Regions from separate parts of the Salimicrobium salexigens genome, predicted to be linked through region 2. Evidence: predicted binding sites of a transcription regulator. Region 2 holds the regulator's gene; each other region holds the start of a gene.
What was found. The regulator LexA, encoded in region 2, represses DNA repair genes until DNA is damaged. The targets are predictions, from matches to a motif close to CGAACATATGTTCG.
Positions count from the first base shown of each region.

Region 1: a site for LexA is predicted at 8,984-8,997, ahead of ruvA (Holliday junction branch migration protein RuvA). Genes of this name have one in related genera too.
Region 3: a site for LexA is predicted at 3,781-3,794, ahead of BW931_RS01595 (type IA DNA topoisomerase). Genes of this name have one in related genera too.

Region 1 is NZ_FTOK01000002.1:108,069-118,965, forward strand. It holds gene BW931_RS02745 (prepilin peptidase) at 1-225, shown strand, start outside; gene radC (RadC family protein) at 516-1,145, shown strand; gene BW931_RS02755 (rod shape-determining protein) at 1,279-2,319, shown strand; gene mreC (rod shape-determining protein MreC) at 2,332-3,204, shown strand; gene mreD (rod shape-determining protein MreD) at 3,201-3,719, shown strand; ribosomal protein L21 leader region at 3,925-3,997, shown strand; gene rplU (50S ribosomal protein L21) at 4,011-4,319, shown strand; gene BW931_RS02775 (ribosomal-processing cysteine protease Prp) at 4,331-4,651, shown strand; gene rpmA (50S ribosomal protein L27) at 4,666-4,956, shown strand; gene obgE (GTPase ObgE) at 5,383-6,669, shown strand; gene BW931_RS02790 (ACT domain-containing protein) at 6,683-7,132, shown strand; gene pheA (prephenate dehydratase) at 7,151-8,023, shown strand; gene BW931_RS02800 (YebC/PmpR family DNA-binding transcriptional regulator) at 8,137-8,886, shown strand; gene ruvA (Holliday junction branch migration protein RuvA) at 9,041-9,649, shown strand; gene ruvB (Holliday junction branch migration DNA helicase RuvB) at 9,666-10,670, shown strand; gene BW931_RS02815 (DUF2905 domain-containing protein) at 10,667-10,867, shown strand; gene queA (tRNA preQ1(34) S-adenosylmethionine ribosyltransferase-isomerase QueA) at 10,880-10,897, shown strand, end outside.
Region 2 is NZ_FTOK01000003.1:187,241-198,137, forward strand. It holds gene BW931_RS05090 (methionine gamma-lyase family protein) at 1-1,032, shown strand, start outside; gene BW931_RS05095 (MerR family transcriptional regulator) at 1,154-1,558, shown strand; gene glnA (type I glutamate--ammonia ligase) at 1,577-2,908, shown strand; gene lexA (transcriptional repressor LexA) at 3,043-3,666, opposite strand; gene BW931_RS05110 (YneB family resolvase-like protein) at 3,967-4,635, shown strand; gene BW931_RS05115 (DUF896 domain-containing protein) at 4,684-4,917, shown strand; gene tkt (transketolase) at 5,028-7,040, shown strand; gene BW931_RS05125 (YneF family protein) at 7,393-7,620, shown strand; gene BW931_RS05130 (hypothetical protein) at 7,771-7,947, shown strand; gene BW931_RS05135 (hypothetical protein) at 8,186-8,596, shown strand; gene BW931_RS05140 (Na(+)/H(+) antiporter subunit B) at 8,735-9,181, shown strand; gene BW931_RS05145 (CcdC family protein) at 9,193-9,681, shown strand; gene BW931_RS05150 (DUF2621 family protein) at 9,697-10,125, opposite strand; gene acnA (aconitate hydratase AcnA) at 10,330-10,897, shown strand, end outside.
Region 3 is NZ_FTOK01000001.1:311,017-321,913, forward strand. It holds gene BW931_RS01570 (UPF0182 family membrane protein) at 1-540, shown strand, start outside; gene BW931_RS01575 (NADPH-dependent FMN reductase) at 654-1,220, opposite strand; gene BW931_RS01580 (LLM class flavin-dependent oxidoreductase) at 1,233-2,285, opposite strand; gene BW931_RS01585 (winged helix-turn-helix transcriptional regulator) at 2,407-2,745, shown strand; gene BW931_RS01590 (metallophosphoesterase family protein) at 3,013-3,720, shown strand; gene BW931_RS01595 (type IA DNA topoisomerase) at 3,849-5,993, shown strand; gene BW931_RS01600 (hypothetical protein) at 6,045-6,419, opposite strand; gene BW931_RS01605 (acyl-CoA thioesterase) at 6,419-6,949, opposite strand; gene BW931_RS01610 (LysR family transcriptional regulator) at 7,178-8,068, opposite strand; gene BW931_RS01615 (BCCT family transporter) at 8,173-9,687, opposite strand; gene BW931_RS01620 (hypothetical protein) at 9,911-10,099, shown strand; gene rlmN (dual-specificity RNA methyltransferase RlmN) at 10,190-10,897, opposite strand, start outside.

The sequences.
Region 1 (10,897 bases), on a different contig from region 2:
ATGAAATTATTCGGTCTGCTCGGATTCATGATGGGCGTGGAGAAACTTTTCCTTATATTCCTGTTGTCCTCTTTACTTGGAGCGCTTACAGGCGGATTGCTGATTATAACGAAAGTGATTTCCGGCAGACAGCCTGTACCGTTTGCTCCTTTTATTCTGACGGGTGCCTGTGTGACCAACTTTTACGGAACACCATTAATAGAATGGTACCTTGGACATTTCTGAGCCACATACATGGAAGTTGCTGGTCGTATTCAAATAAATCTTGATAAAAAGCTCAATGTAGATAAGTTTTGTATATCCTCTGCCTGCCGGTGAAATAATAGTCATTTCCTCTGATCTTTTTTCAATTTTTCCGGAATAGGCTTCGGCTTATTTCATTTACGGTTCTTTTTCTGAAAGTGCACGCTCGGGTATAATGACGATACTTAGCCGTGCACGGATAAGAATTGTCCTAAAGGAGAACTGATTTGGAAAAAGTTATTCATACGAGAGAACAGGGGTCAAGAGAAAAGATGCTTATGTACGGAGCAGAAAGACTGACAGTAAGAGAACTGCTGGTTGTGCTGCTTTCCAAAGGAACAAAAGGGATGCCGATAGAAAGTCTTTCAAGAGAAATTCTCGTGTCTCTGCAGGGTGTGGACGGACTCCGGGAAGCGACTGTGGAAGATCTGACGGCTATCAGGGGCATTGGGGCTGCGAAAGCGATGCAGGTCATCGCAGCTATCGAGTTGGGGAAAAGAGTGTACCGTGAAAAAAGGGAGGAAGGTTATCTGATCCGGAGTCCGGAAGATGGAGCAGAATATGTAATGGAAGAAATGAAACATTTAAAACAGGAACATTTCGTAGCCCTTTTTCTCGATGTCAAAAACCGCGTCCTGGCCAGGCGAACGGTATTCGTCGGGAGCCTCAACAGCTCCATAGTTCACCCGCGGGAGGTATTCAAAGAAGCGGTGAAGAGATCGGCTGCTTCTATTGTATGCGTACACAACCACCCCTCCGGCGATCCTGCACCTTCAAGAGAAGATATACAGGTAACCAAACGGATAGCTGAGTGTGGTAAAATCATCGGAATAGAAATGCTTGATCACTTAATAATAGGAGATGGCACGTTTATTTCTTTAAAAGAAAAAGGCTATCTATAACCGCCAACCTCTATCTATTTTATTCGATTTCTCTTATAATTAAATAAGCGTGAAACGAGAAGCGCCATAATGTAAGGTTCCCTTACATCTGGCGCTTGTTCTTATCCATGGTGTTACAGAAAGGAAGATAGTATTGGGTTTTTTTGGACTTTCCAAAGATATAGGTATTGATCTCGGCACGGCTAATACTCTCGTTTTTATGAAAGACAAAGGAGTAGTGATGCGTGAACCTTCCGTAGTAGCTAGAAATATAAGGACCGGCACTATAGAAGCGGTCGGGCAGGAAGCGTACGTCATGATAGGCCGGACCCCTGAAAATATAAAAGTTATACGACCGATGAGGGACGGGGTGATCGCAGATTACGAAACGACCACAGAGATGGTGAAGTATTATATGCAGAAGTCTTTGAAAAACGGTTCGTCGTTTGCGGGCAAGCCCAATGTAATAATATGTGTTCCTTATGGAATCACTTCGGTGGAAGAACGTGCTGTCATCGATGCGACAAAGCAGGCGGGCGCAAAAGAGGCTTTTACAATCGAAGAACCTTTTGCGGCAGCCATCGGTGCAGGCCTGCCGGTGTGGGATCCTACCGGCAGTATGATCGTCGACATAGGCGGAGGAACGACGGAGGTTGCGGTTATTTCTCTGGGTGGTATAGTAACCAGCCAGTCCATAAGAATCGCCGGGGATGAAATGGATGCAGCAATCACAAATTACATCCGCAAAACTCATAACCTGATGGTGGGAGAGCGAACGGCCGAGGAAATTAAATTCACTATCGGTGCAGCTATGAACCTTGGAGAGACAGAAGGGATGGAGATCAGAGGCAGAGATCTGCTGACCGGCTTCCCGAGAACCATTTCCGTGTATCCGGAAGAAATTTCGGAGGCGCTCTCCGGAACGATTTCTTCCATCGGTGAAGCCGTGCGGGCTACGCTCGAGAAAACTCCCCCGGAACTGGCTGCCGACATAATGGAACGGGGAATCGTCCTTACCGGAGGCGGTGCCCTGCTCAAAGGGTTTGACAGAGTGCTCAGCGAAGAAACGGGATTGCCCGTCTTCATAGCTGATGAGCCTCTGGATTGTGTAGCTATAGGCACCGGACATTCCCTGGACTATATGAAACATTTCAAATCCCGTCCGAACGTCGCAGACCAAAGTCTAAGAGATTAGGAATGAGAGCCCATGCCTTCATTTTTTAGAAGAAAAATACTCATACTGGTACTTGTAGCATTTATTATTTTTGTAACACTGATCGGCTTTTCTATAAGGGAAAGGGAAAATATTTCGGCCCCCGAGAGGTTTATACTCGATACCACAGGAGTGCTGCAGTCCATAATCCACACACCGGTGGAGTGGGTGGATAACTCCATTGAAACGTTCCAGGATGTGCTCCGGGTATACGAACAGAACGAAGTGCTGAAAGAAAGACTTGCAGAGTACGAAGGACTGATTGTAGAGAATCAGGAATTGGAAGAAGAAATCGAAGAGCTTCGGGGAACAATGGAACGGGCGGAAGGTCTTGAGAAATATTCACCGGTTCAGGCAAGCGTCATCGCGAGAAGTCCGGAAAGATGGTTTGAGCAGGTTACGATCAATCGTGGTTCCAAGCATGGAGTCGAGAAAGATATGGCCGTAATCACGAAGGAAGGTCTTATCGGAAAAGTACAATCTACAGCTGCTTTTCACTCAACCGTGAAATTGTTGAGCGGGTTCGATACGTCGAACAAAATCTCTTCCTGGGTAGTGAAGAAAAATGGAGATAATGTGTTCGGTCTTGTAGAGGGTTATGATGAAGAGTCAGGACGACTCCTGCTCGGTGGCATAAACCTTGACGTGAAACTGAAAAAAGGGGAGAAAGTCATCTCCACCGGCCTTGGCGGTGTCTTCCCGAGCAGACTTCAAATCGGCACGGTGGATGAAGTGAAGAATGATGAATATGGATTGACGAAAACCGCTTATATTGAGCCTGCAGCTGATCTTTATGAGATCAACCAGGTAATTATTGCCAGACGTTCCGATCAGAACGATAAAGAGAGTCAGGAAGAAAACTCATGAAAACTGTTAAACTTTCAATCCTTATTCTGCTGTTTATCGTTCTGGAAGGAACGGTCGTCAATCTTTTTTCCGGCTCCCTTATAAGAGGCGAGACTGTTATGACCCCGCAGTGGACTCTTGTCTTCCTTCTTCTTATGAGTCTTTTCTACGATTCCAATGATACGTACCGGACGCTCTGGTACGCCCTGGGGGCGGGGTTGTTTATGGATGTAGCCTATACCGGTATAATCGGAGTACATATGCTCGTCTACGCAGTAGTGGTTTATACCGTACACGGGCTGAATAAACTTTTCCACACCAATTTCCCGGTCGTAACGCTGCTTGTTCTTGCGGGTGTTTCGTTCGCAGATACTCTTTTGTACGTGTTCTACTCTGCACTTGAGGTCGCGGAGGGGAATTTTCTGCAGTTTATACTTCAACGACTCGGCCCCGCGCTACTCGTTAATCTGATAGTCTTCCTGCTTCTTTACCTGATTCTCAAGAACGTGCTCGTGAAATGGCGGGAGTATTCTTAATGGATAAGGGTGAGGATCGGGGCCACGGATTTTCAATGTTCCGGATGTAATTTCTTTCGTTTTTCATTGCTTTTATACTTCCGGTTTAGTAAAATTTACTGCGGGCTTTACAGAGAGCCTGTAATAGCAGTAGCCGTCGTTCAGATGATTGATTGACATGGGGTTTCCGGTTGTGATAACATTAGTTTGTTAATCTTGTAGCACTTCACTGCTACAACCGCTCAGGACAGGTCATAAACCATGAATGTGGTACCTGGATGGCGAGTCTTAGTTTAATGAGGAGGTGCACGTATGTACGCAATTATTGAAACTGGTGGAAAACAGGTCAAAGTAGAAGAGGGCCAGGAAGTCTACGTTGAGAAACTGGACGCTGCCGATGGTGAGTCCGTAACTTTCGACAAAGTATTGTTCGTCGGTGGAGACAACTCCAAAGTAGGCGCTCCATTTGTAGATGGTGCTTCCGTAACGGCTAAAGTAGCCAAGCATGGTCGTCAGAAAAAGATTACCGTGTTCAAATACAAGCCGAAGAAGAACTACAAGCGTAAACAGGGTCATCGTCAGCCTTATACAAAAGTCGTTATCGACAAAATCGACGCGTAAGGGTTGAAGATATGATTACAGCAAAAATTCTTTCCGCGGATCAGCGTATTCTTGGATTTGAAATTTCCGGTCATGCAGAGAGCGGTCCTTATGGACATGATCTTGTATGTGCTGCAGTATCGGCTGTTTCTTTCGGTGCAGCCAATGCATTGATGGAAGTGGCAGGCTGCGAACCGGAAATAGTCCAGGGCGGTGAAGGTGGCTACCTTAAAGTCATTCTTACCGGGAAAGATAAAGAAGAGGAAAAAGCTTTGACCCTCCTGGAGGGGCTGCTTATTTCCCTGAGAACTATCGAACAGGATTATTCTCAATATATTACAATCATAAACTGAAGGAGGTGGAATTCATGCTACGTCTAGATCTGCAATTTTTCTCCCAGAAAAAAGGTCAGGGAAGCTCTAAAAACGGACGCGACTCCGAGAGTAAGCGTCTTGGAGCTAAGCGTGCTGACGGCCAGTCAGTAACGAGCGGTTCCATTCTTTACCGTCAACGCGGCACTAAAATTTACCCGGGTACAAACGTGGGTATCGGTGGCGATGACACACTTTTCGCTAAAGCAGACGGGGTTGTAAAATTCGAACGTTACGGTCGCGATCGTAAAAAAGTCAGCGTATACCCTGCAGCACAAGAAGCGTAAATTGCTATAAGAAGATGAAGCCACGCCGTGCTTTTTGCATGGACGTGGTTTTTTCTTTATCAGTAATGAACAGCGACCGGTATCTGTACCCCATAGAATCATAGAATCATAAGGTTGATTCTGCTATAATTCTTAATAATATTTAAATGTGCAGATGAAGAAAGCCGTTTTCTTCACTGTCACGGTAATGGGTGAATCAAGTTCAATTTCCGAACGAAACATGCTCAAGAACTGCTTCGAGAAGTGTTTGGGGGGGCCGGTTGAACAGGCCCCGTTCTCGTATCGGAAGCTGAGGTTGATTTATCGACCCGGACAGGGAGAAAGGTGCTTCCATACTGCGAAGGTATTGTGGATAAGCGTTTGTTTTGATAAGAAAGTATCCTTAAGGGGATAGGCGAAAGACTGAATTGAAGAGGTGAAAAATATATGTTTGTCGATCAGGTGAAAATATATGTAAAAGCGGGAGATGGGGGCAACGGCCTTGTCGCCTACCGCAGAGAAAAATATGTTCCGAGAGGCGGTCCTGCAGGCGGAGACGGCGGCCGGGGCGGAGACGTGGTTTTCGAAGTGGATGAGGGTTTAAACACGCTCATGGACTTTCGTTATCAGCGTCACTTCAAGGCTCGACGCGGCGAAAACGGTATGAATCAGAAGAAACACGGGAAAAATGCTGATGATCTTGTAGTTCCGGTACCTCCGGGCACTACCGTCCGAAATGCGGCTACCGGCGAACTGATAGCAGATTTACTCGAGCACAAGCAGCGGGCAGTGATTGCTGCAGCAGGACGTGGCGGCCGTGGAAATGCCAAATTTGCGACTGCCAGAAACCGTGCGCCGGAAATTTCCGAGAATGGTACGCTCGGAGTGGAACTCGACGTCCAGTTAGAGCTGAAACTGCTGGCGGATGTCGGGCTGGTAGGTTTTCCAAGCGTAGGGAAATCAACGTTCCTTTCCACTGTTACTGCCGCGAAGCCGAAAGTGGCTGACTATCACTTCACTACCCTGAATCCTAATCTTGGTGTAGTGGAAACGAAGGATGGACGCAGTTTCGTTATGGCCGATCTTCCGGGTCTTATCGAAGGGGCGCACGAAGGTGTAGGACTGGGACATCAGTTCCTCAGGCACATCGAGCGGACCAGAGTAATACTGCACGTTATAGATATGTCGGGGATGGAAGCGCGTGATCCTTATGAAGATTACGTAGCTATCAATCACGAACTCGCCTCCTATGATGAAAGTCTTAAAGACAGGCCTCAGATAGTGATTGCCAATAAAATGGACTTGCCCGGTTCGGAAGAAAATCTGGAAAAATTCCGTGCCGAAACCGAAAAGGAAGACTTGCGGATCTATCCTCTTTCTGCGATTACCAGAAGCGGATTGGACGAAATCCTTTACGCAGTGGCGGATGAACTCGACCGTATCCCTAAAGAAGTGAAAGAGGAAGTTACTACGGAAAACAGAGTTCTGTATAAATACGAAAAAGAAGCACCTGCCTTTCATATTACGAGAGATGATGATGGGGCTTACGTACTTTACGGAGAGAAGATAGAGTCGCTTTTCCGCCGGACGAACTTCGATCACGATCAGGCTGTCAACCGGTTCGCACAGCAGATGCGCAGCATGGGTGTGGATGAGGCCCTCCGGAAGAAAGGTGCCGAACACGGTGATACGATTCGCCTGCTTGAATTTGAATTTGAATTTGTAGACGGTTAACGGGGGTGAAGTCATGGCAGATTACAGCGAGAAATTTTATCTGGTACGAAGTGATATACTTCCGGAAGCGATGAAAAAAACACTTGATGTGAAAGCCATGCTCGAGCGCGGAAAAGCTGAGTCCATATACGAAGCTGTCCGCGATGTCGATTTATCACGAAGCGCTTATTATAAATACAAGGATGCTGTTTACCCATTCCAGACGATGGTAAAAGAACAGATCGTTACACTGTTTTTTCACCTGGAAGATCAGAAGGGGAGTCTTTCGAACCTGCTTGCAGTAGCTGCCGGGTTCGGATGCAACGTACTCACGATACACCAGACGATTCCTATCCAGGGAAAAGCGAACGTTACTCTGTCGCTTAATACGGCAGGAATGACGGAGGAGATGAACAGTCTGATGCAGGATATGCAGGGACTTTCCTTCGTCGATAATGTGGAAGTTTTAAGTTCCGGTGCTTAACAATGGAGGGGTGATAGAATGGAGACGCAAAAGATAGGGTATCTGGGACCAAAGGGTACTTTTACGAAAATGGCGGTGGATTCTTTGTTCGACGGCGGGGAGTTTGTAAGCTTTGATACCATCCCTGCCTGTCTCGATGCAGTGGAAGCAGGAGAAATCGATACGGGGGTCGTCCCGCTCGAAAATGCGATCGAAGGATCCGTTCATCTTACAATCGATTATTTGATTCATCAGGTGAACCAGGCGATCATAGCAGAGCTTACTGTTCCTATACGCCAGCACCTGCTGACGCATCCGGATTATGACGATCATGACATAACCGAAATTCATTCTCACAGTCATGCGATTGCCCAGTGCCATCAGTATTTACACAAACATTATCCGGAAGCGGCAATCCATTATACTGCTTCTACGGGGCGGGCAGCCGAAATCGTCAGGGAAAAAGGTGTGCACGCAGCGGCTATCGGTAACCATCTGGCTGCCGAAATGAACGGGCTGAACATCCTGGAAGGTAACATTCATGATTATGACAACAATCACACCAGGTTCGCCGTAGTGCAAAAAGAGCCGAAAACGTTGAAAGTGAAAGATCAGCCTGTGAAAAAACACAAAACTACCGTAATGGTTACTCTCCCTCAGGACTACGTTGGAGCACTTCATCAGGTTCTCGCTGCTTTTGCCTGGAGAAAGATGAACCTGTCGAAGATCGAGTCACGCCCTATGAAGACGGGTCTCGGCAATTATTTCTTCCTTGTGGACGTGGACCAGCCGTATGATCAGGTACTCTTCCCGGGAGTACAGCAGGAACTGGAAGCACTTGGCTGCAGACTTAAAGTCCTCGGCACGTATCCAAGTTATGAAATTGAAACTTTTTCTCCCGTAATGAAGTAAAACGTGCCTTCCGAGGCACGTTTTTTAATGAAGAAGTGTACAGTTTTGACAGTGGAATGAATTTTGATATAGTTATTAAAGGAAAAAACTTGATTTGGAGAGGAGAATGCACCATGGCCGGTCATTCAAAATGGAGTAACATTAAACATCGTAAAGGTGCACAGGATGCGAAACGGGGAAAACTTTTCCAGAAGCTGGCTCGCCAAATCTTCGTTGCTGCAAAACAGGGAGATCCGGATCCGGAGATGAACCCGGATTTGCGGTTAGCTATAGAAAAAGCCAGATCGAATAATATGCCGAAGGACAATATCGACAGAGCCGTGAAAAAGGCTAAAGGCGATGTCGGCGGAAATGAATATGAAGACGTCGTGTATGAAGGATATGGTCCCGGCGGGGTCGCCGTCATGGTCAACGTACTGACAGACAACAAAAACAGAACGGCTCCCGAAGTTCGTCACGCCTTCAGTAAACATGGAGGGAATTTGGGGGAAAACGGGTGTGTTTCCTTCATGTTCGACAGAAAAGGATTCATCACCATCGACCGCTCCGCCACGGAAGTGGAAGAGGATGATATTATGCTTGAAGCGATCGAAGCTGGTGCAGATGAGCTTGAGACTACGGATGACTTTTTTGAAATATACACGGAACCCGAAAATTTTCAAAATGTAAAACACGCGCTGGAAGCTTATCCTGTGCAGACAGCTGAAGTGACTATGATTCCTCAGACTTACACCCCTCTGGAGGAGGAAGAGACTGTGGAACAAATGCTTAAGCTCATTGATATGCTCGAAGATAATGACGACGTTCAGGATATTTGGCATAACCTTGACGCCGATCAGGAAGTACTGGAGAAGCTGACCTGAATTCGTCGTTGGAAAGAGTGGTTTTCTTTACATTTAAAGGAAACCACTCTTTTTATATAGAAATATCATAGAGGCAACGCCATCACTTTTCCTGATACGAACGTGTGTATGTATGTTATAATATCAGGGACAACGCAGGAATGGAGCGAAATGAATGATTGCATACGTTAAGGGTACATTGACAGCGGTAGAAGAAGAAACCATTAATGTGGAAGTACAAGGTCTTGGCTATGAAGTTTATTGTGCCAACCCTTTTTATTTTGAAACGAAACTCGGGGAAGAAGTGAAAATATATACATACCATCATGTGCGGGAAGACGCTCAAATTCTTTTCGGCTTCCCGAAAAAAGAGGATAAACGTCTGTTTGCCAGGCTGCTCAGCGTTTCGGGAATCGGTCCCAAGGGGGCGCTGGCCATTCTTGGCGGAGTGAGCGTATCGGATTTCATCAGTGCCATTGAACGGGAAGATGATAAATATCTGACTAAATTTCCGGGGGTCGGGAAGAAAACCGCCAGACAGATGATTCTGGATCTGAAAGGGAAACTGGTCGACTGGCTGCCCGAGGAAGAAAATGAAGCGACTATCTTCTATACCAAAGCAAGAGCCGATCAGTCGCTTATTGCGGAAGCACTGGAGGCACTGGAAGCTCTGGGTTATTCGGATAAGGAACTAAGGTCGATAAAACCCGAGCTTCAGACGATGGAGGCGGACCGGGTGGATGATTACGTAAGACAGGGACTGCAGTTACTACTGAAGACATAGAAAGGAGCAACATCCTATGGAAGATCGAATCATTTCCGGGGAACAGCAGGGGAGAGAAGATGAAATCGAACAAAGTTTAAGACCTGAACTTCTCTCCCAATATATCGGTCAGGAAAAAACGAAACACAATCTCAGTATATTTATAGAGGCTGCGAAAATGAGGGAAGAACCTTTGGATCATACGTTGCTTTATGGGCCGCCGGGCCTTGGTAAAACAACGCTTGCCTCCATAATCGCCAACGAAATGGAAGTACAGTTTCGGACAACTTCCGGTCCGGCTGTAGAAAGAGCCGGAGATCTTGCGGCCATCCTTTCTTCGCTTGAGGCGGGGGATGTGCTTTTTATCGACGAAATTCATCGCCTTCCGCGTTCCGTGGAAGAGGTTCTGTACCCGGCAATGGAAGACTTCTGTCTTGATATTGTGGTCGGCAACGGTCCGAGCGCGAGATCCGTCCGTCTCGATCTGCCTCCGTTCACTCTCGTGGGAGCCACCACCAGGGCAGGGCTGCTGTCGGCTCCGCTCCGTGACCGGTTCGGGGTGCACGGCCGACTTGAATTCTATTCGAACGAAGCTCTTTCCGACATCATCAGAAGAACGGCAGAAATTTTCAATGTATCGATAGATGAAGAAGCCTCGGACGAAATAGCCAGCCGCTCCCGGGGCACACCGAGGATTGCCAACCGTCTGCTGAAACGCGTACGGGATATAGCCCAGGTAAAAGGAGAACGGGAAATTTCTCTTGCCACTGCCCGTGAAGCGCTCGGTATGCTGCAGGTGGATGAAGACGGGCTGGATCATATCGATCACAAGCTTCTTCTTGCGCTGATGGATTCTTTCCGCGGGGGGCCTGTCGGTGTTGATACGATGGCGGCCACCATCGGGGAAGAATCTCAGACTATCGAAGATGTGTATGAACCTTTCCTGTTGCAGAAAGGGTACATACAGAGAACGCCGAGGGGCCGGACGGCTACTCCTAAAACTTACACGCACTTTGACCGGGAGATGCCCGGGGGATCATGAATGAGCTCAGTAAAATCTTCATCATTATCGGCATCGTTTTTCTTTTGTTTGGAATCATCGGAGCCTTTATCGGTAAACTTCCGGGAGATCTGATTTTTAAGAAGGGAAATACGACTTTTTATTTTCCGATAATGACGTCAATCGTCGTAAGTATTATTTTGTCTTTAATTTTTTATATAGTCAGCAGATTGAAGTGAGGTTGAAGGATAATGACAACAGATATCAAT
Region 2 (10,897 bases):
GCGGAAATATTCGGAGCTGAAGATGCGCTTGTCAGACCTCAGCTCGTTTCGGGTACCCATGCGATTTCCACCGCTTTTTTCGGTGTTCTCCGTCCGGGGGATGAGCTTCTGTATGTGACGGGCGAACCCTATGACACTCTCCGTGAAGTAATTGTACCTGCCGGGGAAGGAGCAGACCACGGATCCCTGCACGACTTCGGCATCAGTTATCGTGCCTTACCTTTAAAAGAAGGGGAGGTGGATGCAGAGCGTTTCCGGGAAGTCATCACTTCACGAACGAAAATGGTAGCCATCCAGAGGTCCAAGGGGTATGCAGACAGACCTTCTTTTACTATTGAGGATATTGAAGGAATGGTAAAGGAAATAAAAACAGTGAAACCTGATGCGATTGTTTTTGTGGACAATTGTTACGGGGAATTTGTAGAGAAAGCGGAACCACTGGAAGCGGGAGCCGATCTGATCGCAGGCTCCCTCATCAAGAACCCCGGCGGCGGTATTGTACGTACGGGCGGATACATAGCCGGGCGGAAAGAACTGATTACTGCCTGTGCACACCGGCTGACGGCTCCAGGACTCGGCAAGGAAATGGGTGCCACGCTTTCCGTTCTGCAGGAGATGTACCAGGGTATATTCATCGCCCCCCACGTAGTCGGGGAAGCTCTGAAAGGAGCGGTTTACACGGCGAAATATCTGGATAGTTACGGATTCCGGACAAAACCGTCCTATGATGAATACCGTACGGACCTGATTCAGACAGTGTACTTCGACAATGCGGAGCAGATGGTCGATTTCTGCCGGGAGATCCAGAAAGCTTCACCGGTAAATGCCTTCGCCCTTCCGGAACCGGGCCCGCTTCCGGGATATGATTCCGACGTCATTATGGCGGCCGGCACGTTTATTCAGGGTGCGAGCCTTGAACTGACAGCAGACGGCCCGCTCCGGCCTCCCTACATGGCTTTTGTCCAGGGAGGACTAACGGCGGAACACGTGAAAATAGCAGTGCGGCGTGCCGTAAATGCTGTTACGTCATAGGGAACTACGAAAGGAAGCCGGAATACTCCGGCTTTTTTCATGTCAACTTTCCTGACATCGCTTGACAATTGTTTGTTTTGAATTATAATAATAGTAAGAATTCTTGGAGGGGGTGGCAGAAGTGAGTGATGAAGTACGACGTTCCATGCCGCTGTTTTCTATGGGAATCGTCCAATCCCTTACTGCCCTCACTCCGAGGCAAATTCGTTATTACGAGCAGAATGGGCTGGTGACTCCGGCCCGTTCCAAAGGGAATCAGCGACTGTTTTCGTTTAATGATGTAGACCGGCTTCTTGAGATTAAATCACTTGTAGAAAAAGGGGTCAATCTTGCGGGTATCAGGCAGGTGTTCGATTTGAAACAGGAAACGCCCCGCCCTGATTACAAACCCGGGGAAGTACAGGAAGTCTACCATCAGCTCAGCGAAAAAGAGTTACGGAAAATGCTTCGTAAGGAAATTGAGAATGATGCAGGAAAAGGAAATTTTGGACTCAGACAGGGAGAATTATCAAGATTCTTTCACTAAATTATGGGAGGCACACGCATGGGCTTAACAAGAGAAGAAATTTACAAGAAGATCGAGGAAGAGAACGTCAAATTCATCCGTCTGCAGTTTACGGATATGCTCGGTATTATTAAAAACGTGGAGATCCCGTTCAGTCAGCTCGACAAAGCTCTGGATGGAGTGATGATGTTCGACGGTTCTTCCATTGAAGGATTCGTACGAATCGAGGAGTCCGATATGTATCTGGTACCGGATTTCGATTCTTTTCTCGTACTTCCATGGACTTCCGAGAAAGGGAAAGTGGCACGATTCATCTGTGACATTTACAACACGGATGGTACTCCATTCGAAGGGTGCCCCCGCTATAACCTGAAGCGCAACCTGAAAAGAATGGAAGAGCTCGGTTTCTCCGCTTTTAACCTTGGTACCGAACCGGAATTTTTCCTGTTCAAGATGGATGAAAACATGAATCCTACCCTTGAACTGAACGATAAAGGCGGCTACTTCGACCTTGCTCCGACCGACCTCGGGGAGAACTGTCGACGGGATATCGTACTGGAGCTTGAGGAGATGGGTTTCGAAATTGAAGCTTCCCACCACGAAGTCGCTCCCGGGCAGCATGAAATCGACTTCAAATATTCGGAAGCAGTGAAGCACTGTGACGATATCCAGACGTTTAAACTCGTTGTTAAAACCATCGCCCGTAAACACGGTCTGCATGCAACGTTTATGCCTAAACCTCTCTTCGGAGTGAACGGTTCCGGTATGCACGCAAACATGTCTCTGTTCACGGAAGAAGGAAATGCTTTCTTCGATGAGAACGGCAAAGAACAGCTCTCGGATGTAGCTTACCAGTTTACTGCCGGTATTCTGAAGCATGCCATGGCTTTCACGGCAATAACCAACCCGATAGTGAATTCCTATAAGCGTCTCGTTCCGGGATACGAAGCTCCTTCTTATGTAGCCTGGTCGTCCCAGAACAGAAGTCCGCTCATCCGCGTTCCGACGTCCCGTGGAGTGAGTACACGTATCGAAGTACGCAGTGTCGATCCGGCTGCCAACCCGTATATGGGGATGGCCGCTCTGCTTGCTGCGGGTCTCGACGGTATCGAGAACAAACTGGAGGTACCTGAACCGGTGGATCGCAACATTTACGTGATGGATGAGGAAGAGCGCAGAGAAGCGGGAGTGACCGATCTTCCGGCTACACTGTATGATGCACTTCAGGAACTTAAGAAGAATGATGTGATGGTGAAGGCGTTGGGCGAACACCTGTATGAGCACTTTATCGAAGCGAAAGAAATCGAGTGGAACATGTTCCGTACCCAGGTACACCCTTGGGAGAGGGAGCAGTATCTGCAGACGTATTAATGGGAACCTCTCTCAGGGGAATTTCCGTTGAGAACGTTTAGATTTACATGACCATAAAACCATAAAACTAAATTAAAAATCCTCCATTACCGGCCGGTAATGGAGGATTTTTAAGTGTATACAGGGGGAGCGGTTCAGTGTACGTTCCTGAATAAGCCGACCACTTTTCCGAGAATGGTGACGTCATCGAGAAGGATAGGCTCCATGGAGGAGTTTTCCGGCTGAAGGCGTACGTGATCCGCTTCTTTGAAGAATCGCTTCACTGTAGCTTCACCCTCGTCTGTCATACCGACAACGATATCTCCGTTTTGAGCGGTGTTCTGCTTACGGACGATTACCTTGTCTCCGTCAAGAACGCCGGCTTCTATCATACTTTCTCCCTGGATGACGAGTATGAAAGTATCTTCCTCCGTGCTGCTTATCGTATCCGGCACCGGAAGATATTCTTCGATGTTCTCTACTGCAGTTATAGGAACACCGGCGGTTACTTTACCGATCACGGGAGCGAACGTCGCTTCCCCTTTAGGGATTTTAGTACCTTCCTCCAGGTCTATCACTTCGATCGCCCGCGGTTTCGTCGGGTCTCTCCGAATGAAACCTTTCTTTTCCAGTCTCGCGAGGTGGCCGTGTACGGTAGAACTGGAAGCAAGACCTACGTACTTACCGATTTCCCTGACGGACGGGGGATATCCTTTGTCGATCACTTCCTGTTTTATGAAATTCAATATTTCCTGCTGTCGTTTGGATAGGTTAGTCATAATGTCACATCCTGTATAGAAAATTTATTACATATATTGTAGCACGTAGGATGCCGGAATACAAACAGGCGTTCGAACTTTTGTGTTGACAGGAACAATAGTTCGTATATAATGATATTTACACGAACATAAGTTCTAAGGAACAATAGTTCTATCGGGAGGTATTCCATGTTTCATAAATTATCCAAGCAGGATCTTACTCATATCGTTCTGTTCATTCTGAGTCTGGTTTTCCTATACATTGCAATGGTTTCCAGTGTTTAAATCCTGTATCATTTCTCTGTGGGAGAGGTGGTAAGGATGAAAGCGGTCTTGTATTGCAGAGTAAGTACGGAAAAAGAAACCCAGGTTACGTCTATACAGAGACAGAAGGAAGAACTTAAAAAACTTGCGGAGAACCATAGTATGGATATTGTGGAAGTTATCGAAGAAAAAGCCAGCGGGTACTCCATCGAAAGGGAAGGTATACTTCGTGCACTTGATATTTTCTCCTCGAAAAAAGCGGAAGCACTCCTGATTCAGGATGAGACGAGACTCGGCAGGGGGAACACGAAGATCGCCCTTTTACACCAGCTCGAAAAGCTCGATGTGACGATCTATACGGTGACGGGGAGCGGGGAAATGGAGATTTCCGAGTCTGATTCCATGGTTCTGCAGATCGTCGGAGTGGTGGAAGAGTATCAGCGTTATCTTCATAACATGAAAATTCGACGAGGGATGAAAAAAGCGGTGGAAGATGGTTATGACCCTTCCAAAAATTTGAAGAACATCGACCAGGCCAGGGGGCGGGAACGTATTGATTTCCCTGTGACGGAAGTGGCACGTCTCCGGGAAAAGAAGCTCACGTTTCAGGAAATTGCGGCTACTCTCCGCGGTATGGGGTATGATGTCTCCAAAGCGACGGTGCATCGCAGATATAAAGAAAGCCAAACATTTGAAAATGAAAATACGTCGCGTTATCATAAGTAAAGATAATACCCTTCAGTATATACAGGGTAAGTAAAGAGGTGACAAAACATGTTGGCACAACACAAGCTTGATCGTATAAACGCTTTAGCTAATAAGAAAAAAGAGCAGGGCCTTTCTTCTGAAGAGCAGAACGAACAGCATGAATTGCGTCAGGAATATTTACAGAACGTGAGAAAATCTTTTAAGAACCATTTAAAAGGCATGACGGTCATCGATCCGGAAGGACAGGACGTTACCCCGGAGAAAGTGAAACGTATGCAGCAGAATGAGAAAAAACATTAAAAACCTGCGGGAATCGCAGGTTTTTTGTGTGAAAGCGGTTTACTGACTTGCTACGAAACCTATTTCATTATAGGATTATACTTGTTACATATTCCGCATCAGAAAGGGGAATGGCATTGACTAAAGATATTGAACAGAAGTCTATTAATACTATTCGTACACTGACGATCGACGCAGTGGAAAAAGCGAGTTCGGGGCATCCTGGTATGCCGATGGGCACGGCGCCTATGGCTTACAAACTCTGGACGGAGTATATGGAGCACAACCCGAAGAACTCCGACTGGTTCAACCGTGATCGGTTTGTACTCTCGGCAGGCCACGGATCCATGTTGCAGTACAGTCTGCTTCATCTTTCCGGATATGACGTAACGATGGATGATATCAAAAATTTCCGCCAGTGGGACTCCAAAACGCCCGGACATCCGGAAGTGGGGCATACGCATGGCGTGGAAGCGACGACCGGACCGCTCGGCCAGGGTATTGCCATGGCTACCGGGTTCGCGATGGCGGAAGCCCATCTTTCGGCCAACTACAATACAGATAAACATTCAATCATTGATCATAATACGTATGTCATCTGCAGTGATGGAGACCTTATGGAAGGTGTATCTCAGGAATCCGCGTCTCTTGCGGGTCACCTCGGTCTCGGAAAACTCATAGTACTATATGATTCCAATGACATCTCTCTTGACGGGGAGCTGAACCGTGCGTTCAGTGAAAGCGTAGAGAAGAGATACGAAGCCTATGGCTGGCAGGTTCTGCGTGTAGAAGACGGAAATGATACGAAAGCTATCACCGATGCACTCGATAAAGCGAAGAAAAATACCGAACAGCCGACGATGATCGAAGTGAAAACCGTCATCGGCTACGGTGCACCGAACAAATCGGGTAAAGCGGATGCGCACGGAGCACCTCTTGGGGAAGACGAAGTGCAGCAGACGAAAGACTACTATGGCTGGGAATATGAAGAAACGTTCTATGTGCCTGATGAAGTTTATGAAGACTTCCAGGAAAAGATCCAAAAACGCGGGGAGAAGAAAGAGGAAGAATGGAATAAGCAGTTCGAAGAATACAGAAAAGCTAACCCTGAGCTGGCCGAAGAACTTGAAAAAGCCATCAAAGGTGAACTTCCGGAAGATTGGGAGCAGGTTCTCCCTGCTTACGACACGTCCAGTGACAAAGCGGCCACCCGTGCAACGTCCGGGGAAGCGATCAACGCTCTTTCCGATAAAATCCCTTACTTCTTCGGCGGAAGTGCCGACCTTGCAGGTTCCAACAAGACGACGGTCAAGGCGCAGGAAGACTTTTCAAAAAATAACTATGCAGGAAGAAACATCTGGTTCGGTGTCCGTGAACACGCTATGGCAGCGGCTCTGAACGGAATGGCTTTACACGGAGGCCTTAAAGTATACGGAGGCACATTCTTCGTTTTCAGTGACTACCTGCGCCCGTCTCTCCGTTTGTCAGCTATTCAGAATCTTCCGGTGAATTATGTGTTCACGCATGACTCTATTGCTGTAGGGGAAGACGGCCCGACTCACGAACCTGTAGAACATCTGGCTGCACTTCGGGCTATTCCGAACCTCTCGGTCATTCGTCCGGCAGACGGGAACGAATCCAGTGCGGCGTGGAGACTGGCACTGGAATCCACGTCCAACCCGACAGCTCTCGTGTTGACCAGGCAGGGACTGCCGACGCTGGAAGGGACGAAAGAGAAAGCTTATGAAGGTGTGAAAAAAGGAGCTTACGTACTCAGTGACTCCGACAAAGACACACCGGATACCATTCTTCTGGCTTCCGGATCGGAAGTGCAGCTGGCTATGGCAGCCAAAGAAGAGCTTAAGAGCAAAGGCGTAGATGCCCGCGTTGTCAGCATGGCTTCCTTCGATCGTTTCGAAGCTCAGAATGATGCCTATAAAGAAGAAGTATTGCCGAACAGTGTACGTAATCGCGTAGCTATTGAAATGGCTTCTTCCTTTGGCTGGGAGCGTTTCGTCGGTCTTGACGGTAAAGTAGTGGGTATTGACCGCTTCGGAGCTTCGGCACCTGGAGCGACCGTTATTGAAAACTTCGGTTTTACTGTCGAAAATGTTGTGAAGCACGTAGAAAGCTATGTGAAGTAGGACAAGAATCGGGGACTTCGGAAAACTATCCGGAGTTCCTGTTTATTACATAAGGCTCTTCACTTCCGCAGTTTTAAGGGCGGAAGACTTAGCCGGTGTCCGAGGTCTTGAGTTTTAAGCCCGGAGGAACGATATGGTATAATACAGGTAGAGAAACGTTGGGGAACAGCAGTCCGGCAACGGGTCCCGGGTACAGTTTTGAAATTTTTCAAACGTGATCGGCGGGTGCCGGAAATTATGATCGAAACTATTGAGTCATAAATATTGTGTACATCTGTTCACCCGTCTATTGTAATCCCCGTTTCAATTTACTATACTGTTATGGGATATATTATGAAAGGGGAAACTTATTATGGAATTAGGAATTATATGGATTATTCTGATTGCATTAGTCGCGTTAATAGCAGGAGCGGCTTTAGGCTTTTTCATCGCCAGAAAATATATGATGAATTATTTGAAGAAAAACCCTCCAATCAATGAACAGATGCTGCGGACACTGATGATGCAAATGGGTCAGAAACCCTCACAGAAGAAGATCAACCAGATGATGAAACAGATGAACAACCAGATGGACAAGTAAGCGCCGCTCCATCTTCCCTGCCTGTCCTGCCGGTTATCCGGTATGGCGGGCAGGTTTTTTTGTGTTTTGTCAGAGAAGACGCTGGCAAGTAACATAAATTACATTTAAATGTCTTCTTGAGGGGGATGGAGGGGAAATCAGTGGAGACTTATGATGGGACATCCTTCGAAAAAGAATAGATCCTTAAAAGAAATCGAAGGATTTTTCACAAAAGCTTACGAAGATATGTTTTCTAACGAAGAACAGCTTACTGATACACTCCTTCAGGGGATTATCTCTCCTTATGTGCATGATCGGGGGAAACTGAGTCTTTTTCAGCAGAAATAAAAACATTCGTCTAAATGCTCGGTGGATAAAACTGACAGGGCCCAAATGAGGGTTCTGCCTGTTTTATGGTTTTCGTTAAACTGGAGGATAGTGATAAAAAATGAAGAAGGTATCTCTGCTTTTCAAATAAAGGGTGTGGTATGATACACCTGTAAAGTTTCAAACTGAAGCGGGATGATGCCTGCATCTCCAATGACATTGTTGACGTTTTCGGAAACTACGTAAAGGAGGAATCCGGATGGAACTGTATTTCTCGCGCAACACATCTCCTTTGTCCCGACTGATTCAGTATTTCACGAAAGGAAAGTGGAGTCATAACGCTATTAAAGTGGGGGATTACCACATTATCGATTCCCGTTTTCCGGGAGGCGTCCGGATAAGGCACTTTGATTTGAAAGATTACAAAGTACTCGAAGTGGAAGGAGACCCGCGTAAAGCTCTGAAACACATTGAAAAACGCTACGATCTCAGACTGTTTTTCTGGTACGGCATTAAATACGGAAAACCATGGAACGATCCGAACCAGATGATTTGCAGTGAACTGATCGCGGAAGCCTCCAATGATGAGAACTTACGTGGTAAAACACCAAGCGAACAGTACAGATATCTCAAAAACAGTGAAAAAGTGATCAAAGATACGAAGCGTTAACATTCTAACTTGAAACTTAGTAGCAACTCCGAAATATTAAAAAAACAATTATTAACGATGTCGTTCGTCTTTTATGATAATTTTTGATAGAATGTATTCAGCTATGTAATTGAAAGGTCACAGGGGGATTTTTTTGCGATGAAAATTAACAGTAATGATTTGATATTGAAAACGATGACTTCCATCATCGCTTTTATTCTGCTAGGATTCTCGATATATTTATTTTTTGCCGGGCACAATGCTCCCGGAGGAGGGTTTATCGGCGGTCTTATGACGTCCGCTGCCATCGTACTGATGAATATGGCTTACGGACAGGAGGCAATGAAGAGCTCCCTGCCGATCAACTTCCGTTTTCTGTTTAAACTGGGACTGCTGATCGCTCTTGCGACAGGCATGGGGTCGTTTTTATTCAATGAACCGTTTCTCAGTCAGACATTCGCCTACTTTCAGCTTCCCGTGCTCGGACGTACCGAGTTGGCCACGGCACTGCTGTTTGATCTTGGGGTTTATCTCACTGTTATCGGGATTACGATGACAATCATCTTGTCGATCGCTGAGGATCACAAAGAAGAACTCTCGGAGTAAGGGGTTATTCGATGAATACGTTTTTATTAATAGCTTCTACGATAGTCGGTGCTTTTATGGCGGTAACGATGATATTCGTACGGAAGAAAGTCGCGGAAAGACCTGCAAGTATTAAAAAGATCGTGCTCCCTCCATTGTTTATGAGCTCGGGGGCGCTGATGTTTCTGTTTCCGGTCTTCCGGATCAGTCTGTCCCAGGTACTGGAGGCCCTCAGCGTCGGAGTGGTATTTTCGGTTTTTCTCATACTTACCTCCCGTTTTGAAACACGTGGAGGGGAAATCTATCTTAAACCGTCCAGACTTTTCATAGGAGTTCTGTTCGGTCTGCTCGCATTCCGGGTGGTATTTAAGCTGATCATCGGACAGACGATTTCTTTCGGGGAGACGAGCGGGATGTTTTTCGTTCTTGCTTTCGGAATGATCGTATCCTGGCGTATTGCTATGCTTTATAAATATCTCCGCATACAAAAAAGTCTGGAAACGACAAAAGCACCGCTATAAAAAGCGGTGCTTCTTCTATATCTCCAGGTAGTCCCTGTACGGATCTATATCGATTTCTTTTTCGTTCAGTTTCTTCACGAGAAACTTGTGGTCACGTTTGGGAGTAGCCAAAATGTACCCTTCGATAATCGTATCCTGCGTCATGTGCCGAAGCTTCCTTTTAAGGGCGATCCTGCCGATTTCGCCTGCAATCCGCTGCTGAGCAACGCTGCGGAACAGTTCGGGTACGGGGGAGGTCAGTTCTTCCAGAAAGTGTTTCTGGTCTTCACTCCACATGTGCCTCGTTTGTTCAATATAGTATTCTTCCCAGTCGATGGTGGAGTTCCCGTCTTCTTTCGGCATGCTTTTTAGGAATTTACGGAACATGAAGAAACCTCCGATGCCCATAAGCACCACCATAATGACGACCCAACCTACGATAAATAGCGAAAACCCTAAAGACATGTCATCACCTATTCTTTGATATTACCTTTATTATAAAAGGTGACCGGAGGAAAAACAACGAATTTCCCTTTAGTAAAAAGTACTATAATGAATTTACTTTAAAATCGTTTTCATTTACAATGTAAATAGCGAATTATAGTATTATAAGTATGTGAAGGAACAAGTAATACTTTCACAGCAAGAATGATAAGGGGGATATGAGATATGGCAGACCATCCATTCAATGCTAAAAAGCAGTTTGAATCAAATGGCAAAACGTACAACTATTATGATCTGAAATCACTGGAAGATGCAGGAATCGGAAAGATTTCGCGCCTGCCTTTTTCCATCCGTATTTTACTTGAATCACTCCTTCGTCAGCACGATGGACGGGTAATAGCGGATGAACACGTAGAAAGTCTCGCTAAATGGGGCCAGAGTGACAGCAAACAGGAAGATGTTCCTTTCAAGCCGTCACGTGTCATTCTTCAGGACTTCACAGGTGTTCCTGCCGTTGTGGATCTTGCGAGCCTACGTAAAGCAATGGTGGACATGGGCGGTAAGCCGGAGGAGATTAACCCGGAAGTACCTGTCGATCTCGTCATCGACCACTCTGTTCAGGTGGATCAGTATGGTACAAGTACAGCGCTTCAGGCGAACATGGAACTTGAATTCGAACGGAACCAGGAGCGTTATGAGTTCCTTCACTGGGCACAGAAAGCGTTCGATAACTATCGTGCCGTTCCGCCTGCTACAGGAATCGTTCACCAGGTGAACCTGGAATATATCGCTA
Region 3 (10,897 bases), on a different contig from region 2:
GACAGTAACATTTCCCAGCAGTTGAATCTGTGGTCCCAGGGCGGCTCGGAGGTCATCAGGGGTAACCTGCTTGTACTGCCGATTGAAGATACGGTCCTTTATGCAGAACCTGTATATATCGAGTCCTCCAACGAGACGTCCCTGCCTGAAGTGAAACAGGTTATTGTCGCCTACCAGGATCAGATTGTTATGGAACCTACCTTCGATAAGGCTCTGGAAGTTCTCCTTTCCCGCATCGATCCGGAAGTCGAAGCACCGGAAGAGGGCGGAGAAGACGGTCAGGGAGAAGGTCAGTCCTCCGGGTTGGAGACGAATGAAACGCTGCAGGAAATCTCGGACCTTTTCGGTCAGTATCAGCAGCAGATGTCTGACGGGAATTATGAAGAAGCAGGACGTATCATGGAAGAAATCCAGTCCAAGCTTCAAAGTTCCCAGAACTCCGGCGGAACCGGGCAGCAGAACCCCGAGAATCAGAATGGCGGGGAGAATGACGGATCTTCCGAAGGAGAGAATAGCTCGGACAGTTCAGGTGAAGAATAGTTTAGAGGAGGAACCGTTCCTGTGAAGGGGCGGTTCCTTCTGATTAATGATTGGACTTTCCTCTGAATCAGGATAAAAAACGACCAGGCTAAGCGTCTGGTCGTTTTTCCTATTCAAAAGTCGTATTTTGCATCCTCCGCTTCCCTGATTTGGCGGTATGTTTCTGTGAGCACCATGGTATCTTCGACGAGACGGTCGAGTCGGAAGAAAACATCATCACTGATAATTTTCTTATTGAGAAAATCTTCGTCGTTCAGGAATACGTACGTCTGCACAATCTGCGCTTTCATATAGCCAAGAATCGGCTTCAGCTGCTGTTCCGGAATCAGAAAGTGTTTGTCCGATCCTGCGGTAGCGTATATGCTGACGATTTTCCCTTCTAGTCCGTCCTGAGGAAGAAGGTCGAAAATGTTTTTAAGTGTAGCTGGAATCGACGCCTGAAAGATAGGAGTGCCGATGAGGACAGCGTCCGCTTCCATAATTGTTTGCGCAACGTATCCCGTGTCTCCTTTATAGTCCAGATAGTTTCTCCCGTCACTGAACTCGACATCGTTATCACCGAGATCGATCAGGGTGAACGTATGGTCCGGATACTGACGTTCCACTGATTCTTTCACATAATCCATCGCTGTTCTCGTTTTAGAGCCGACTTTGGAGCCGGCGAGACCTACAATTTGCATCCGAACTCCTCCTCACTTTTTGGTATGTTTCTTCACTTCCGGAAGAATCTTTTCACCGATCATGTCGATGTTTTTCTTCAATTTTTCAAATGGGACGCCACCGAAGTCCATTTGCGCAATGTAACGCTGATGACCGAATGTTTCGTGCTGGTAAAGGATTTTTTCGATGATTTGCTGCGGACTTCCGACGTTCATTACGCTTCTGGGATCTGCACCTTGGGCAAACATCTGCTTCGAGAAACCGTGTCCGTTCGTTTTCTTCATGCCTTCGTTGAAAAATGGATACGATTCGCGTAACGCTTCCTGCGTCGTTTCGCCAGGATAGAAAAACCCTGCCATAGAGACCGGGAGTTCATCCGGGTTGTGGCCGCCCTGAGCCGCTGCCTGTCGGAAGGTGTCCACGGTATTTTTGAAAGTGGAGACAGGACCTCCAAGCGCGGCAAAGAACATCGGCACGCCTTCGTACCCGGCTTTCATCGCACTTGCCGGGTGTCCGCCGACGGCACGCCAGATTGGAAGTTCCCCGTGCATCGGGCGTGGGAGAATGTGTGCATCTCTAAGTGGGGCACGGAAATTCCCGCTCCAGTTAAGCACTTCCTGTTCATTGATTTGACGCAGAAGATTGAATTTTTCTTCGTAAAGTTCCTCATAATCTTTCAGGCTGTAACCGAGGAGCTCGAAGTTTCCGGTGCGGGAGGCTCTCCCCGCAATCAGTTCGGTACGTCCACCTGAAATCAAGTCGATCGTTGCGAAATCTTCGAAGACACGCACCGGATCGAGGGTACTTATAATCGTGGAGGAACTGGCTATTTTTATTTTTTCCGTTGCCTGAGCGATGGCGCCGAGCACTACGGAGTGTGCCTGGGTCGTGAAATAGTCCTGGTGACTCTCTCCGACACTGAAAAAGTCGATACCCGCCTGTTCGGCAAGCTGTGATAATTCAATGATTTCGTTGAGTCGTTGGGACGCCGGGATACGCTCGCCGGTCGACGGGTTCGGCAAATGATCACCGAGAGTATATAATCCGAATTCTAATCCATTCGAAGGGTCCAATCCATATTTCATCAAAAACTCACCTTTCTCTTTTCATGTTTCTAATGTTAGTATGAGGGATAACAGAATGAATGAGAAGTACGTACTTTCAAGTAAGATAGTATCATTGATGATACCTATGGAGGGCACAGCGATGAACGAACATATTAAACCGGATCAATGTCAGGTCCAGGAAGCTATCGGGATATTGGTGGGGAAATGGAAACCGATTATTCTGCTCCATCTGATGAAAGAAGGAACACAGAGGTTCAGTGAATTGAAGCGGGAAATCCCCGAAATTACTCAGAAGATGCTGACGAAGCAATTGAGAGAATTGGAAGCGGAAGGGATTGTGGACAGGAAAGTCTATCCGGAGGTTCCGCCGAAAGTGGAGTATTCGATTACCGAGTATGGTAAAGAGTTGCAGCCGATTCTGGAGGCGATGCATGAGTGGGGGGAGAAACATGCTCAAATGAAGAAGGAGAGAGCGTGAATTATTGTGCTAAAGTAAGGAATGATTTAGCCGTCAGTATTGAAAGAAATTGAAACACAGTGTTGCACGACGTTGGGCGGGCCCAAAGTGATAGTACAGTTTCGCAATAGTATTATACGAAAAATGAAAACAGAGTCGCTTCAGTATTCCCTCATCTCTCAAAGGTTTTCTGCAATTTAATTAAACTTTTATTGCGAACGAAGGGGACTATGATAGTACCTGTTCTTTCATAAAATAAGTGGCGAAGAAGAGAGAAAGGAGTTTCTTATGAAAACGGCATTCATTGCAGACATTCACGGAAACGCTACAGCACTGCAAGCGGTACTGGAAGATATAAAACGTCAGGAGGCAGACCGTGTGGTAGTCCTCGGAGATCTCTGTTACCGGGGCCCGGAACCGAAGAAGTCGCTGGATCTTATACGAAATCTCGATGCTCCGGTCATCAAAGGTAATGCAGACGCCTGGATTACCCGCGGCGTGCGGGACGGAGAAGTGCCGGAGAAGAATATTAAAATGATGAGGGAAGAAAGAGAATGGGTGGCGGATAAGCTTACGGAAGATGATATCTCCTATCTTAAAAACTTGCCGGAAAGTGTAACGGAAACAATCGGTGAGAAGGACGTATACTGCGTTCATGCGACGCCGGACAGCCTGTTTGATGTAGTGAAACCCGATACTCCCGAAGAGCAGGTGAAAGAAGAATATTTCGATAAGAAAGAAGCCGATGTTTATCTGTATGGCCATATTCACTTGCCTTATGTACGTCCTCTCGAGGGAAAAGTGATTGCGAATACCGGCAGTGTCGGCTTACCGTTCGATAACGATCCACGTGCTTCTTATCTGATAGTGAGCGAAAACAGTATGGAACTCCGCAAAGTTTCTTATGACGTTGAAGAAGCAGTGAATAAATTGTATGAGAACGACTATCCCCAGGCCGATCTGGTCGCGGATGTATATAGAAGCGGGTCACTATAATGAGCTTGCCGGATCTTTCCGGCAGCTTTTTTATTTCGACCCGTCCAACCAATATTCCTGCAAACGTACGTTCTTGATTTTTTAACGGAAAGAAGATATCTTTAGAAAAGAAAGGACGTGACCGGCCGATGACTAAAGTCGTCATTTTAGCGGAAAAACCTTCCCAGGCGAAAGCGTACGCGGAAGCTTTTTCTGTTCAAACCAAAACGAAAACACATATTCAGCTTAAACCGGATCCCATTTTTCCGGAGGGTGCCACCATTACGTGGGGAGTGGGCCATCTTGTGGAACTTAAAGAACCGCAGGATTACAGGAAAGAATGGAAGAAATGGAAGCTTGAGGAGCTGCCGATAGTACCGGAAATATTCCAGGAGAAAGTGGCGAAAGGAAAGTGGGAACAGTTCCAGGCGGTGAAACAGCTGTTTAAGCAGGCGGATGTCATTGTGAATGCTGCCGATGTGGACCGGGAAGGATCGAATATTTTTTACAGTATCTACACACTGATAGGTGTGAAAAAGCCTGTGAAACGTCTGTGGATCAACTCCCTCGAGAAAGACGAAGTGAGGGAAGGGTTCCGTCAGTTGCAGAATAATGAGAAAGACAGACGTATGTTTGAAGAAGCGAAAGCGAGACAGATCAGTGACTGGCTCGTCGGAATGAATGCAAGCCGGCTTTTTACGCTGCATCTCCAGAAAAAAGGGTTCGGCAGTCACTTATCCATCGGCCGGGTCCAGTCTCCGACCGTCTATCTTATTTACCAGCGGCACAAAGAAATCGAAGAATTCGTTCCGGAACCTTTCTACCAGATAGAAGGCTCGTTTAAGGCAAAGAAGGGGACATACAAAGGTCTTGCCAAAATAAAGGAGAAAGACAAAGCGAAAGTGCAGGCGCTCATGGAGGAGCACAGTCTTAAAGAAGAAGATACGTACAGAGGTACAGTACGGAAAGTGGACAAGAAGGAAAAGCGTATCAGATCGCCTAAGCTACATTCTTTATCCACTCTTCAAAGCGTGGCGAATCGTATGTGGAAATACCCTCCTGCCAAAGTCCTAAAAATCGCCCAGCAGCTTTACGAGAAGAAACTGTTGTCCTATCCGAGAACGGACTGTAATTTCATCACACAGGGCGAGTTCAATTACTTAGTGAAGAAGGTGGATGATTATCAACAAGTACTTGGAAGCAGCTTCACACCGGCTACATTAAGGCCTGATAAACGATACGTGAACGGGGCGAAAGTAGAAGAACACTATGCGATCATACCGACTAAAACAACCCCGACGGCGAAGAAACTGGAAGGACTCAGCCGGGAAGAAAAGAACATTTACAACGAAGTGCTCGCTGTGACACTCGGTATGTTTCATAGAAATCATGTATATGAAGAAACGAAAATTCATACAGATGTTCATGGCCTCGTGTTCTTTTCCACAGGCAAAAGGGAAGTGGATGCAGGCTGGAAAGAGCTGTTTCCGAAACAGAAGAGAAAAGAAGAAATGCTGCCGGAGGTAAAAGAAGGGGAAGAACCGGAAGCCGAGGTCCATATAAAAGAAAGTATGACTCAGCCGCCAAAACCTTATACCGAAGGACAGCTGATCACGATGATGAAAACTGCCGGAAAGACGGTGGAAGATGAGGAAGATGTAGAAATACTGAAAGAAGTGGAAGGACTAGGTACAGAAGCGACCAGGTCGGGTATCATCGAGACGATCAAGAAACAGAATTATATTTCCGTTACGAAAAACAACGTGGCCATTACTGATAAAGGAATTATGCTGTGTGAGGCCATCGAAGGGACGCTTCTATCCAGTCCGTCCATGACTGCAAAATGGGAAGCGTACTTACGGAAAATCGGTGAGGGGGAAGGTTCGAAACAGACCTTCATAGATAATACGGAAAAGTTCATCAGAAAGCTGATGAAAGAAGCTCCTTCCTCCCTTGAAAAAGTCCAGCTGAGAGATATCGGAGAAACGAAGAAGAAATGGAACGAACCCATCGTCACCTGCCCGTCCTGTAAGACCGGGGCAATCGTGGACCGTTATAAGTTTTATGCCTGTTCCGGTTATAAAGATGGATGCAAAGTAACCTTCCCGAAACGTCTTGCTGGAAAAACGCTTACGGAAAACATGATAAAAACATTGTGTGAAAAGAAAAAAACGAAAGTGCTGAAAGGGTTCAAAAGCAAAAATAAGAAAACGTTCAGTACAGCACTGACGCTGGATGAGGATTACAATATCAAATTCGATTTCGGCGTCCCTGCCAAAGATAAAACAAAATGAGTTGCGAAAAGCCCGGGTCTCAAAGAGAGATCCGGGCTTTTCGGATGGAGATCAATTCATAATGACGGAGCCCTGCAGCAGTTCAGGTTTGGCACCGAGAATCATAAGGAAGACAGTGGAATCACTGATGTTTTCGTATTTTTTCAGCAGCTGTTTCAGTTCGTCGATGTCAGGATGCTCCTTCAGTTTCTGCACTTCCTCCTGATACAGACTCAGTATGGAAGTACGGAGAAATTTAGGGGCATATTTCGGCAGTTCTTCATTCTTTATGAGAGATGCCATATAACCGTATTTCAACTGCAGTTGTCTTGTCAGGCTGACTACGTGTACGAGCTGTTCACCAAGGTCGGGATAGGCCCGCTGGAGGTCGTCAACATCTCTTTTCACTTTATATAACTGGTTCAATCCTGCCACCATGTGTGTCATTATACGTGCACCCCTTTTTCCCATGGTTTCTCGAGACCGATTATTTCAGTAAGTTCCTTACTGTGCTGTTTTCTTATACGGCGGCGTTCCGCTCTTTCTTTCCCGGATTCATAAAGAAACTTTTCTTCTTCGGTTTCCGGAACGAGACGAGGCACGGTTATCGGCTTTTTGTTGTCGTCGAGGGCAACGAAAGTAAGGAATGCCGTTGCCGCCATGCGACGCTCTCCGGTAATCATATCTTCCGCAATGACTTTACAGAAAATTTCCATCGACTTGTTGCCTGTATAAGAAACGTATGATTCGACACAGACAGAGTCCGACTGATGTATCGGGTGAAGAAAGTCGATAGAATCCGTCGAGGCAGTGACACATTCTTTAGCCCGGGCATATCTGCGGGCGGAGAGTGTTGCGTTATTGTCCAATTTTTTCATAAGAGTCCCGCCGAAAAGTGTATTATAATTATTCAGGTCATTGATCATCACCTGATCGGTATTTACGATTAAACTTTCTTTTGGATGTTTCGTTTCCATATGATTCATTCCTTCTTTCCTGTTTGGTCAAATTGTTGATAAACCAAGTGTACGCCCGTTTCCGGGGGAAAGTGAAATAGAAATATATCATCTGTCACATAGATGCTGTCTATGAAAATGTTTTCATCCATGCGTGTCAGGAATGAAAGCCATGAATTAGAGCACGAAAAAACGGACAGGAGAGAAATCAATTCGATGTCTTTCCTATCCGTCAGATGTACCGTATGTTCAGGAGGAGTTTTCGATAAGTCTTTCCTGAGTGAAACGGAGCCACTCTCTGGTAGCGTAAGATAAATAGTGGTTCTTTCTCCATATAAGACCGACGTTCCACTCGAGGGAAGGGTTGCGGATCTTGACGAGCCGGAGGTCTTCTTTCAGTAAATTAGCGACACTATAGGGCAATATGGAAATACCGAGACCTGAAGTGATCATTTTACCGATGAAATCCCATTGGGACGTCTCCGAAATAGTTTTCGGAACAAACCCTGCCGACAGGCATGCATCGTGGATACGCTCATACAGGGCGAAATCTCTGTTGAAAGTGATGAAATCGTCATTTTCCAGTTCCTTCAGGTCTATTCTTCTCCTTCCGGCCAGAGGGTGGGAGGCGGGAAGGACCGCTCTCAACTCTTCTTTGATAAAAGAGAAGGTGTCGAATTCCTCTTCCTCCGGGGGAAGGACGGCTATACCTGCATCGAGGTGCTCATTAAGGATATCCTCTTCGATTTTTTTCGTGCCATTTTCAATCAGCTCGAAAGTGATGCGCGGATGCACCTGATGGAACTCTCCGAGGATTCCGATGAATAACTCTGCATCAAGAATCGGAGGGAGCCCGATTCTTATGTGCCCTTTCTGCAGACCTATCAGGTCATCGAGTTCCGTCTGCAGGTTTTCGGAAGCTTTTACTATCGTTTTCGCTTTGTCATAAATGGCCCGTCCGGCATCAGTAAGTACCAGCTGTTTACGGGACCGGTCAAACAGTTCTACGCCCAGCTCCGTTTCGAGGTTTTTGATCATTTTGCTGATGGTGGGTTGAGTCACGTACAAATGCTCCGCAGCGCGTGTGAAGCTTTCGAACCGGGTGACTTCAATAAAGTACGTAAGATGTCTGATATCCATAGATTCACCTGTTTTCTCCAAGTTTTATGTAAAATTGTATCACAGTAGGCATAAAACATGCCTGACCTCGCTTTTGCGGCGGGAGATCAGGCATGGTTTCCTTATCATACAGCTTTATTTTCTTTCTTTCTCTTTCTTTTCGGGGAAACTTCCCGACTGGCAGCTTTATAGAAGGAATATCCCATCATAAGTACAACGATGGAAAAAGGGAAGGCAGCTATTATGAGAACGTTCTGCAGGCCCTGGGTCCCTCCGAAGTAAGTGATAATCGCTGCCATGGCAGAAAGAGTGAGACCCCATATAATTTTTACACGTCCGCCGGGTTCAAGGGAGCCTTCGGATGAAAGCATGCCGAGAACGAACGTAGCCGAGTCTGCCGACGTAATGAAAAAGATGGCGATAACGACCAGTGTAATAAGCGACATGAAGAATCCGAGCGGATACTCAGCGAGTGTGGCGAACGTAGCAGTTTCCATCGGATAGTCCGAAATAGTCGCAAGACCGCTCTGCTCTACTTCGAGTGCAGAGACGCCGAAAACCGTGAAGAATACGAAGCAGATGATAGACGGGACGAACAGAACTCCGAGCATAAATTCTTTAATAGTACGGCCGCGCGAGATCCGGGCTATGAAAATTCCTACAAACGGTGACCAGGAGATCCACCACGCCCAGTAGAAAATCGTCCAGCTGTCGATCCACGTTCTGTTTTCTTCATTCATTGGGGCAATGCGGAAACTCATGTCGAAGAAGTTGGCCACGTAGCCCCCGATGGAAGCGGTGAACATATTCATAATGTAAAGGGTCGGTCCTATAATCAACAGGAGAACCATAAGGGCAATACCCAGAATCATGTTGATATTACTCAAGTATTTAATACCCTTACTCACGCCGGACCAGGCAGAGAATATGAAAAGTACTGTAGCGACTACAAGGATGATCAGCTGTACCCAGTAATTACCGGGAGCGTCAAAAAGAAAAGCGAGCCCCTGGTTTATCTGTGCCGTACCGAAACCGAGAGTCGCAGCCACGCCTGTGACGGTAGCCACAATAGCCAGCGTGTCGATGATTTTCCCAAGAGTTCCTTTCATTCGGTCCTCACCGAAAATTGGTGTCAGAGTAGCACTGACTAAGCCCGGATAATCTTTATGGAACTTGAAATAGGCAAGTACGAGTGCCACGAGCGCATAAATTGCCCAGGCGTGCAGCCCCCAGTGGAAAAATGAAAAGCGGAGGGAATCCATAATCGCCTGCTCACTTCCGGGCTCTGCGGTCGGACTGTTATTGAAGGCGTGGGAAATCGGTTCGGCCGTTGTCCAGAACACAAGTCCCATTCCCATACCGGCACTGAAAAGCATGGCGAACCAGGAGGCCAGCCCGAATTCCGGTTTTTCATCCTGTTTGCCGAGTTTTATGTGGGAAAAACGTGAGAAAATGAGGTAGACGCAGAAAGCAAGCATTACCATGACAATAAGCAGATAATACCAGCCGAATCTGGTCGAGATGAATGAAGTGGTTGCAGCAGTGACCGTCTTCAGGTTTTCAGGACCGATTACACCCCAGAGAACAAATATAAAACATACGATAATACCATACCAGAATACCGAAGATACCTTTTTCATAAAACCGCTCCTTATGTAATTTAGTATAAAAACTTACCGGGATTAAGAACAGTTACTTATACTAAATAAAAATTGACATTTTTGCAAATTAATATAAAACCTAACGCTCAGTGCCGGTGTTTTACGTTACCCTTATGTCAATTATGTCAAACCGGTTACATCTGTGTTTTTTGGGTTAGTCCCGTTCATAAAAGGGAACAATAGTAGTAAGAAGGAGGTGGGAATGGTGTGGTGGTTTACTATTGGGATGTCGGTGCTTGGAGGACTGATTACACTTACTGCTGTTTTCGATAAAAAGAACAAAAATGATTCCTACAGTCGTTATGATAACGAAGAGACAGTGGAAGAATTTTACCGCGAGCATGGGGCAGTCAGTAAGGCGGAGGATCCGGAATATACCAAATACTTCTGACGGAGGCACCGGCATACGTAAAACGTATGCCGGCTTATTTTTTCAATAAAAAATCGCCTCCTCTGTATAGAGTGAGACGATTTCTTCCGTTTAGACTCCCGCTTTTTCTTTCTTTCCTTTTTTACGGGCTTTTTCTTTTTCGATCTGTTTACTTCTGAGCTGGCCGCAGGCGGCGTCGATATCGGTGCCGTGTTCAGTACGGACCCCGCACTTGATACCTCTGTCCATCAGAGTCTGGTAGAAGTTCAATATGGCTTCTTTGTCGCTCCGCTCATAAGGGTTATCGGCGACAGGATTATAAGGGATAAGGTTGACGTAAGACAGATGTTTCTTATCCATAAGCAGGTCCGCCAGCTGATGCGCTTCTTTCACGTGGTCGTTGACATCTTTCAGCAGTATATACTCGAACGTAATACGTCGATTCGTTTTCTCTAAATAGTAATCGATTGCCGGCATCAGTTTCTCGAGAGGATAGGCCCGGTTAATCTTCATAATCTGGGTCCTCAGTTCGTTGTTCGGAGCATGGATGGAGAGGGCCAGGTTGATCTGGATGCCTTCATCTGCAAACTCATACATTTTCGGTGCAATTCCACTTGTGGAAACCGTTATGTGGCGGGCACCGATAGAGAGACCTTTTTTATCGTTGACGACGTTAAGGAAGTCGATCAGGTTGTCGTAGTTATCGAACGGTTCCCCGATTCCCATCACTACGATATGACTGACGCGCTCGCCTTTTTGTTTTCCGTCAAGGTCATGCTGGACTTTCATGATCTGTTCGGTAATTTCGCCTCCTGTAAG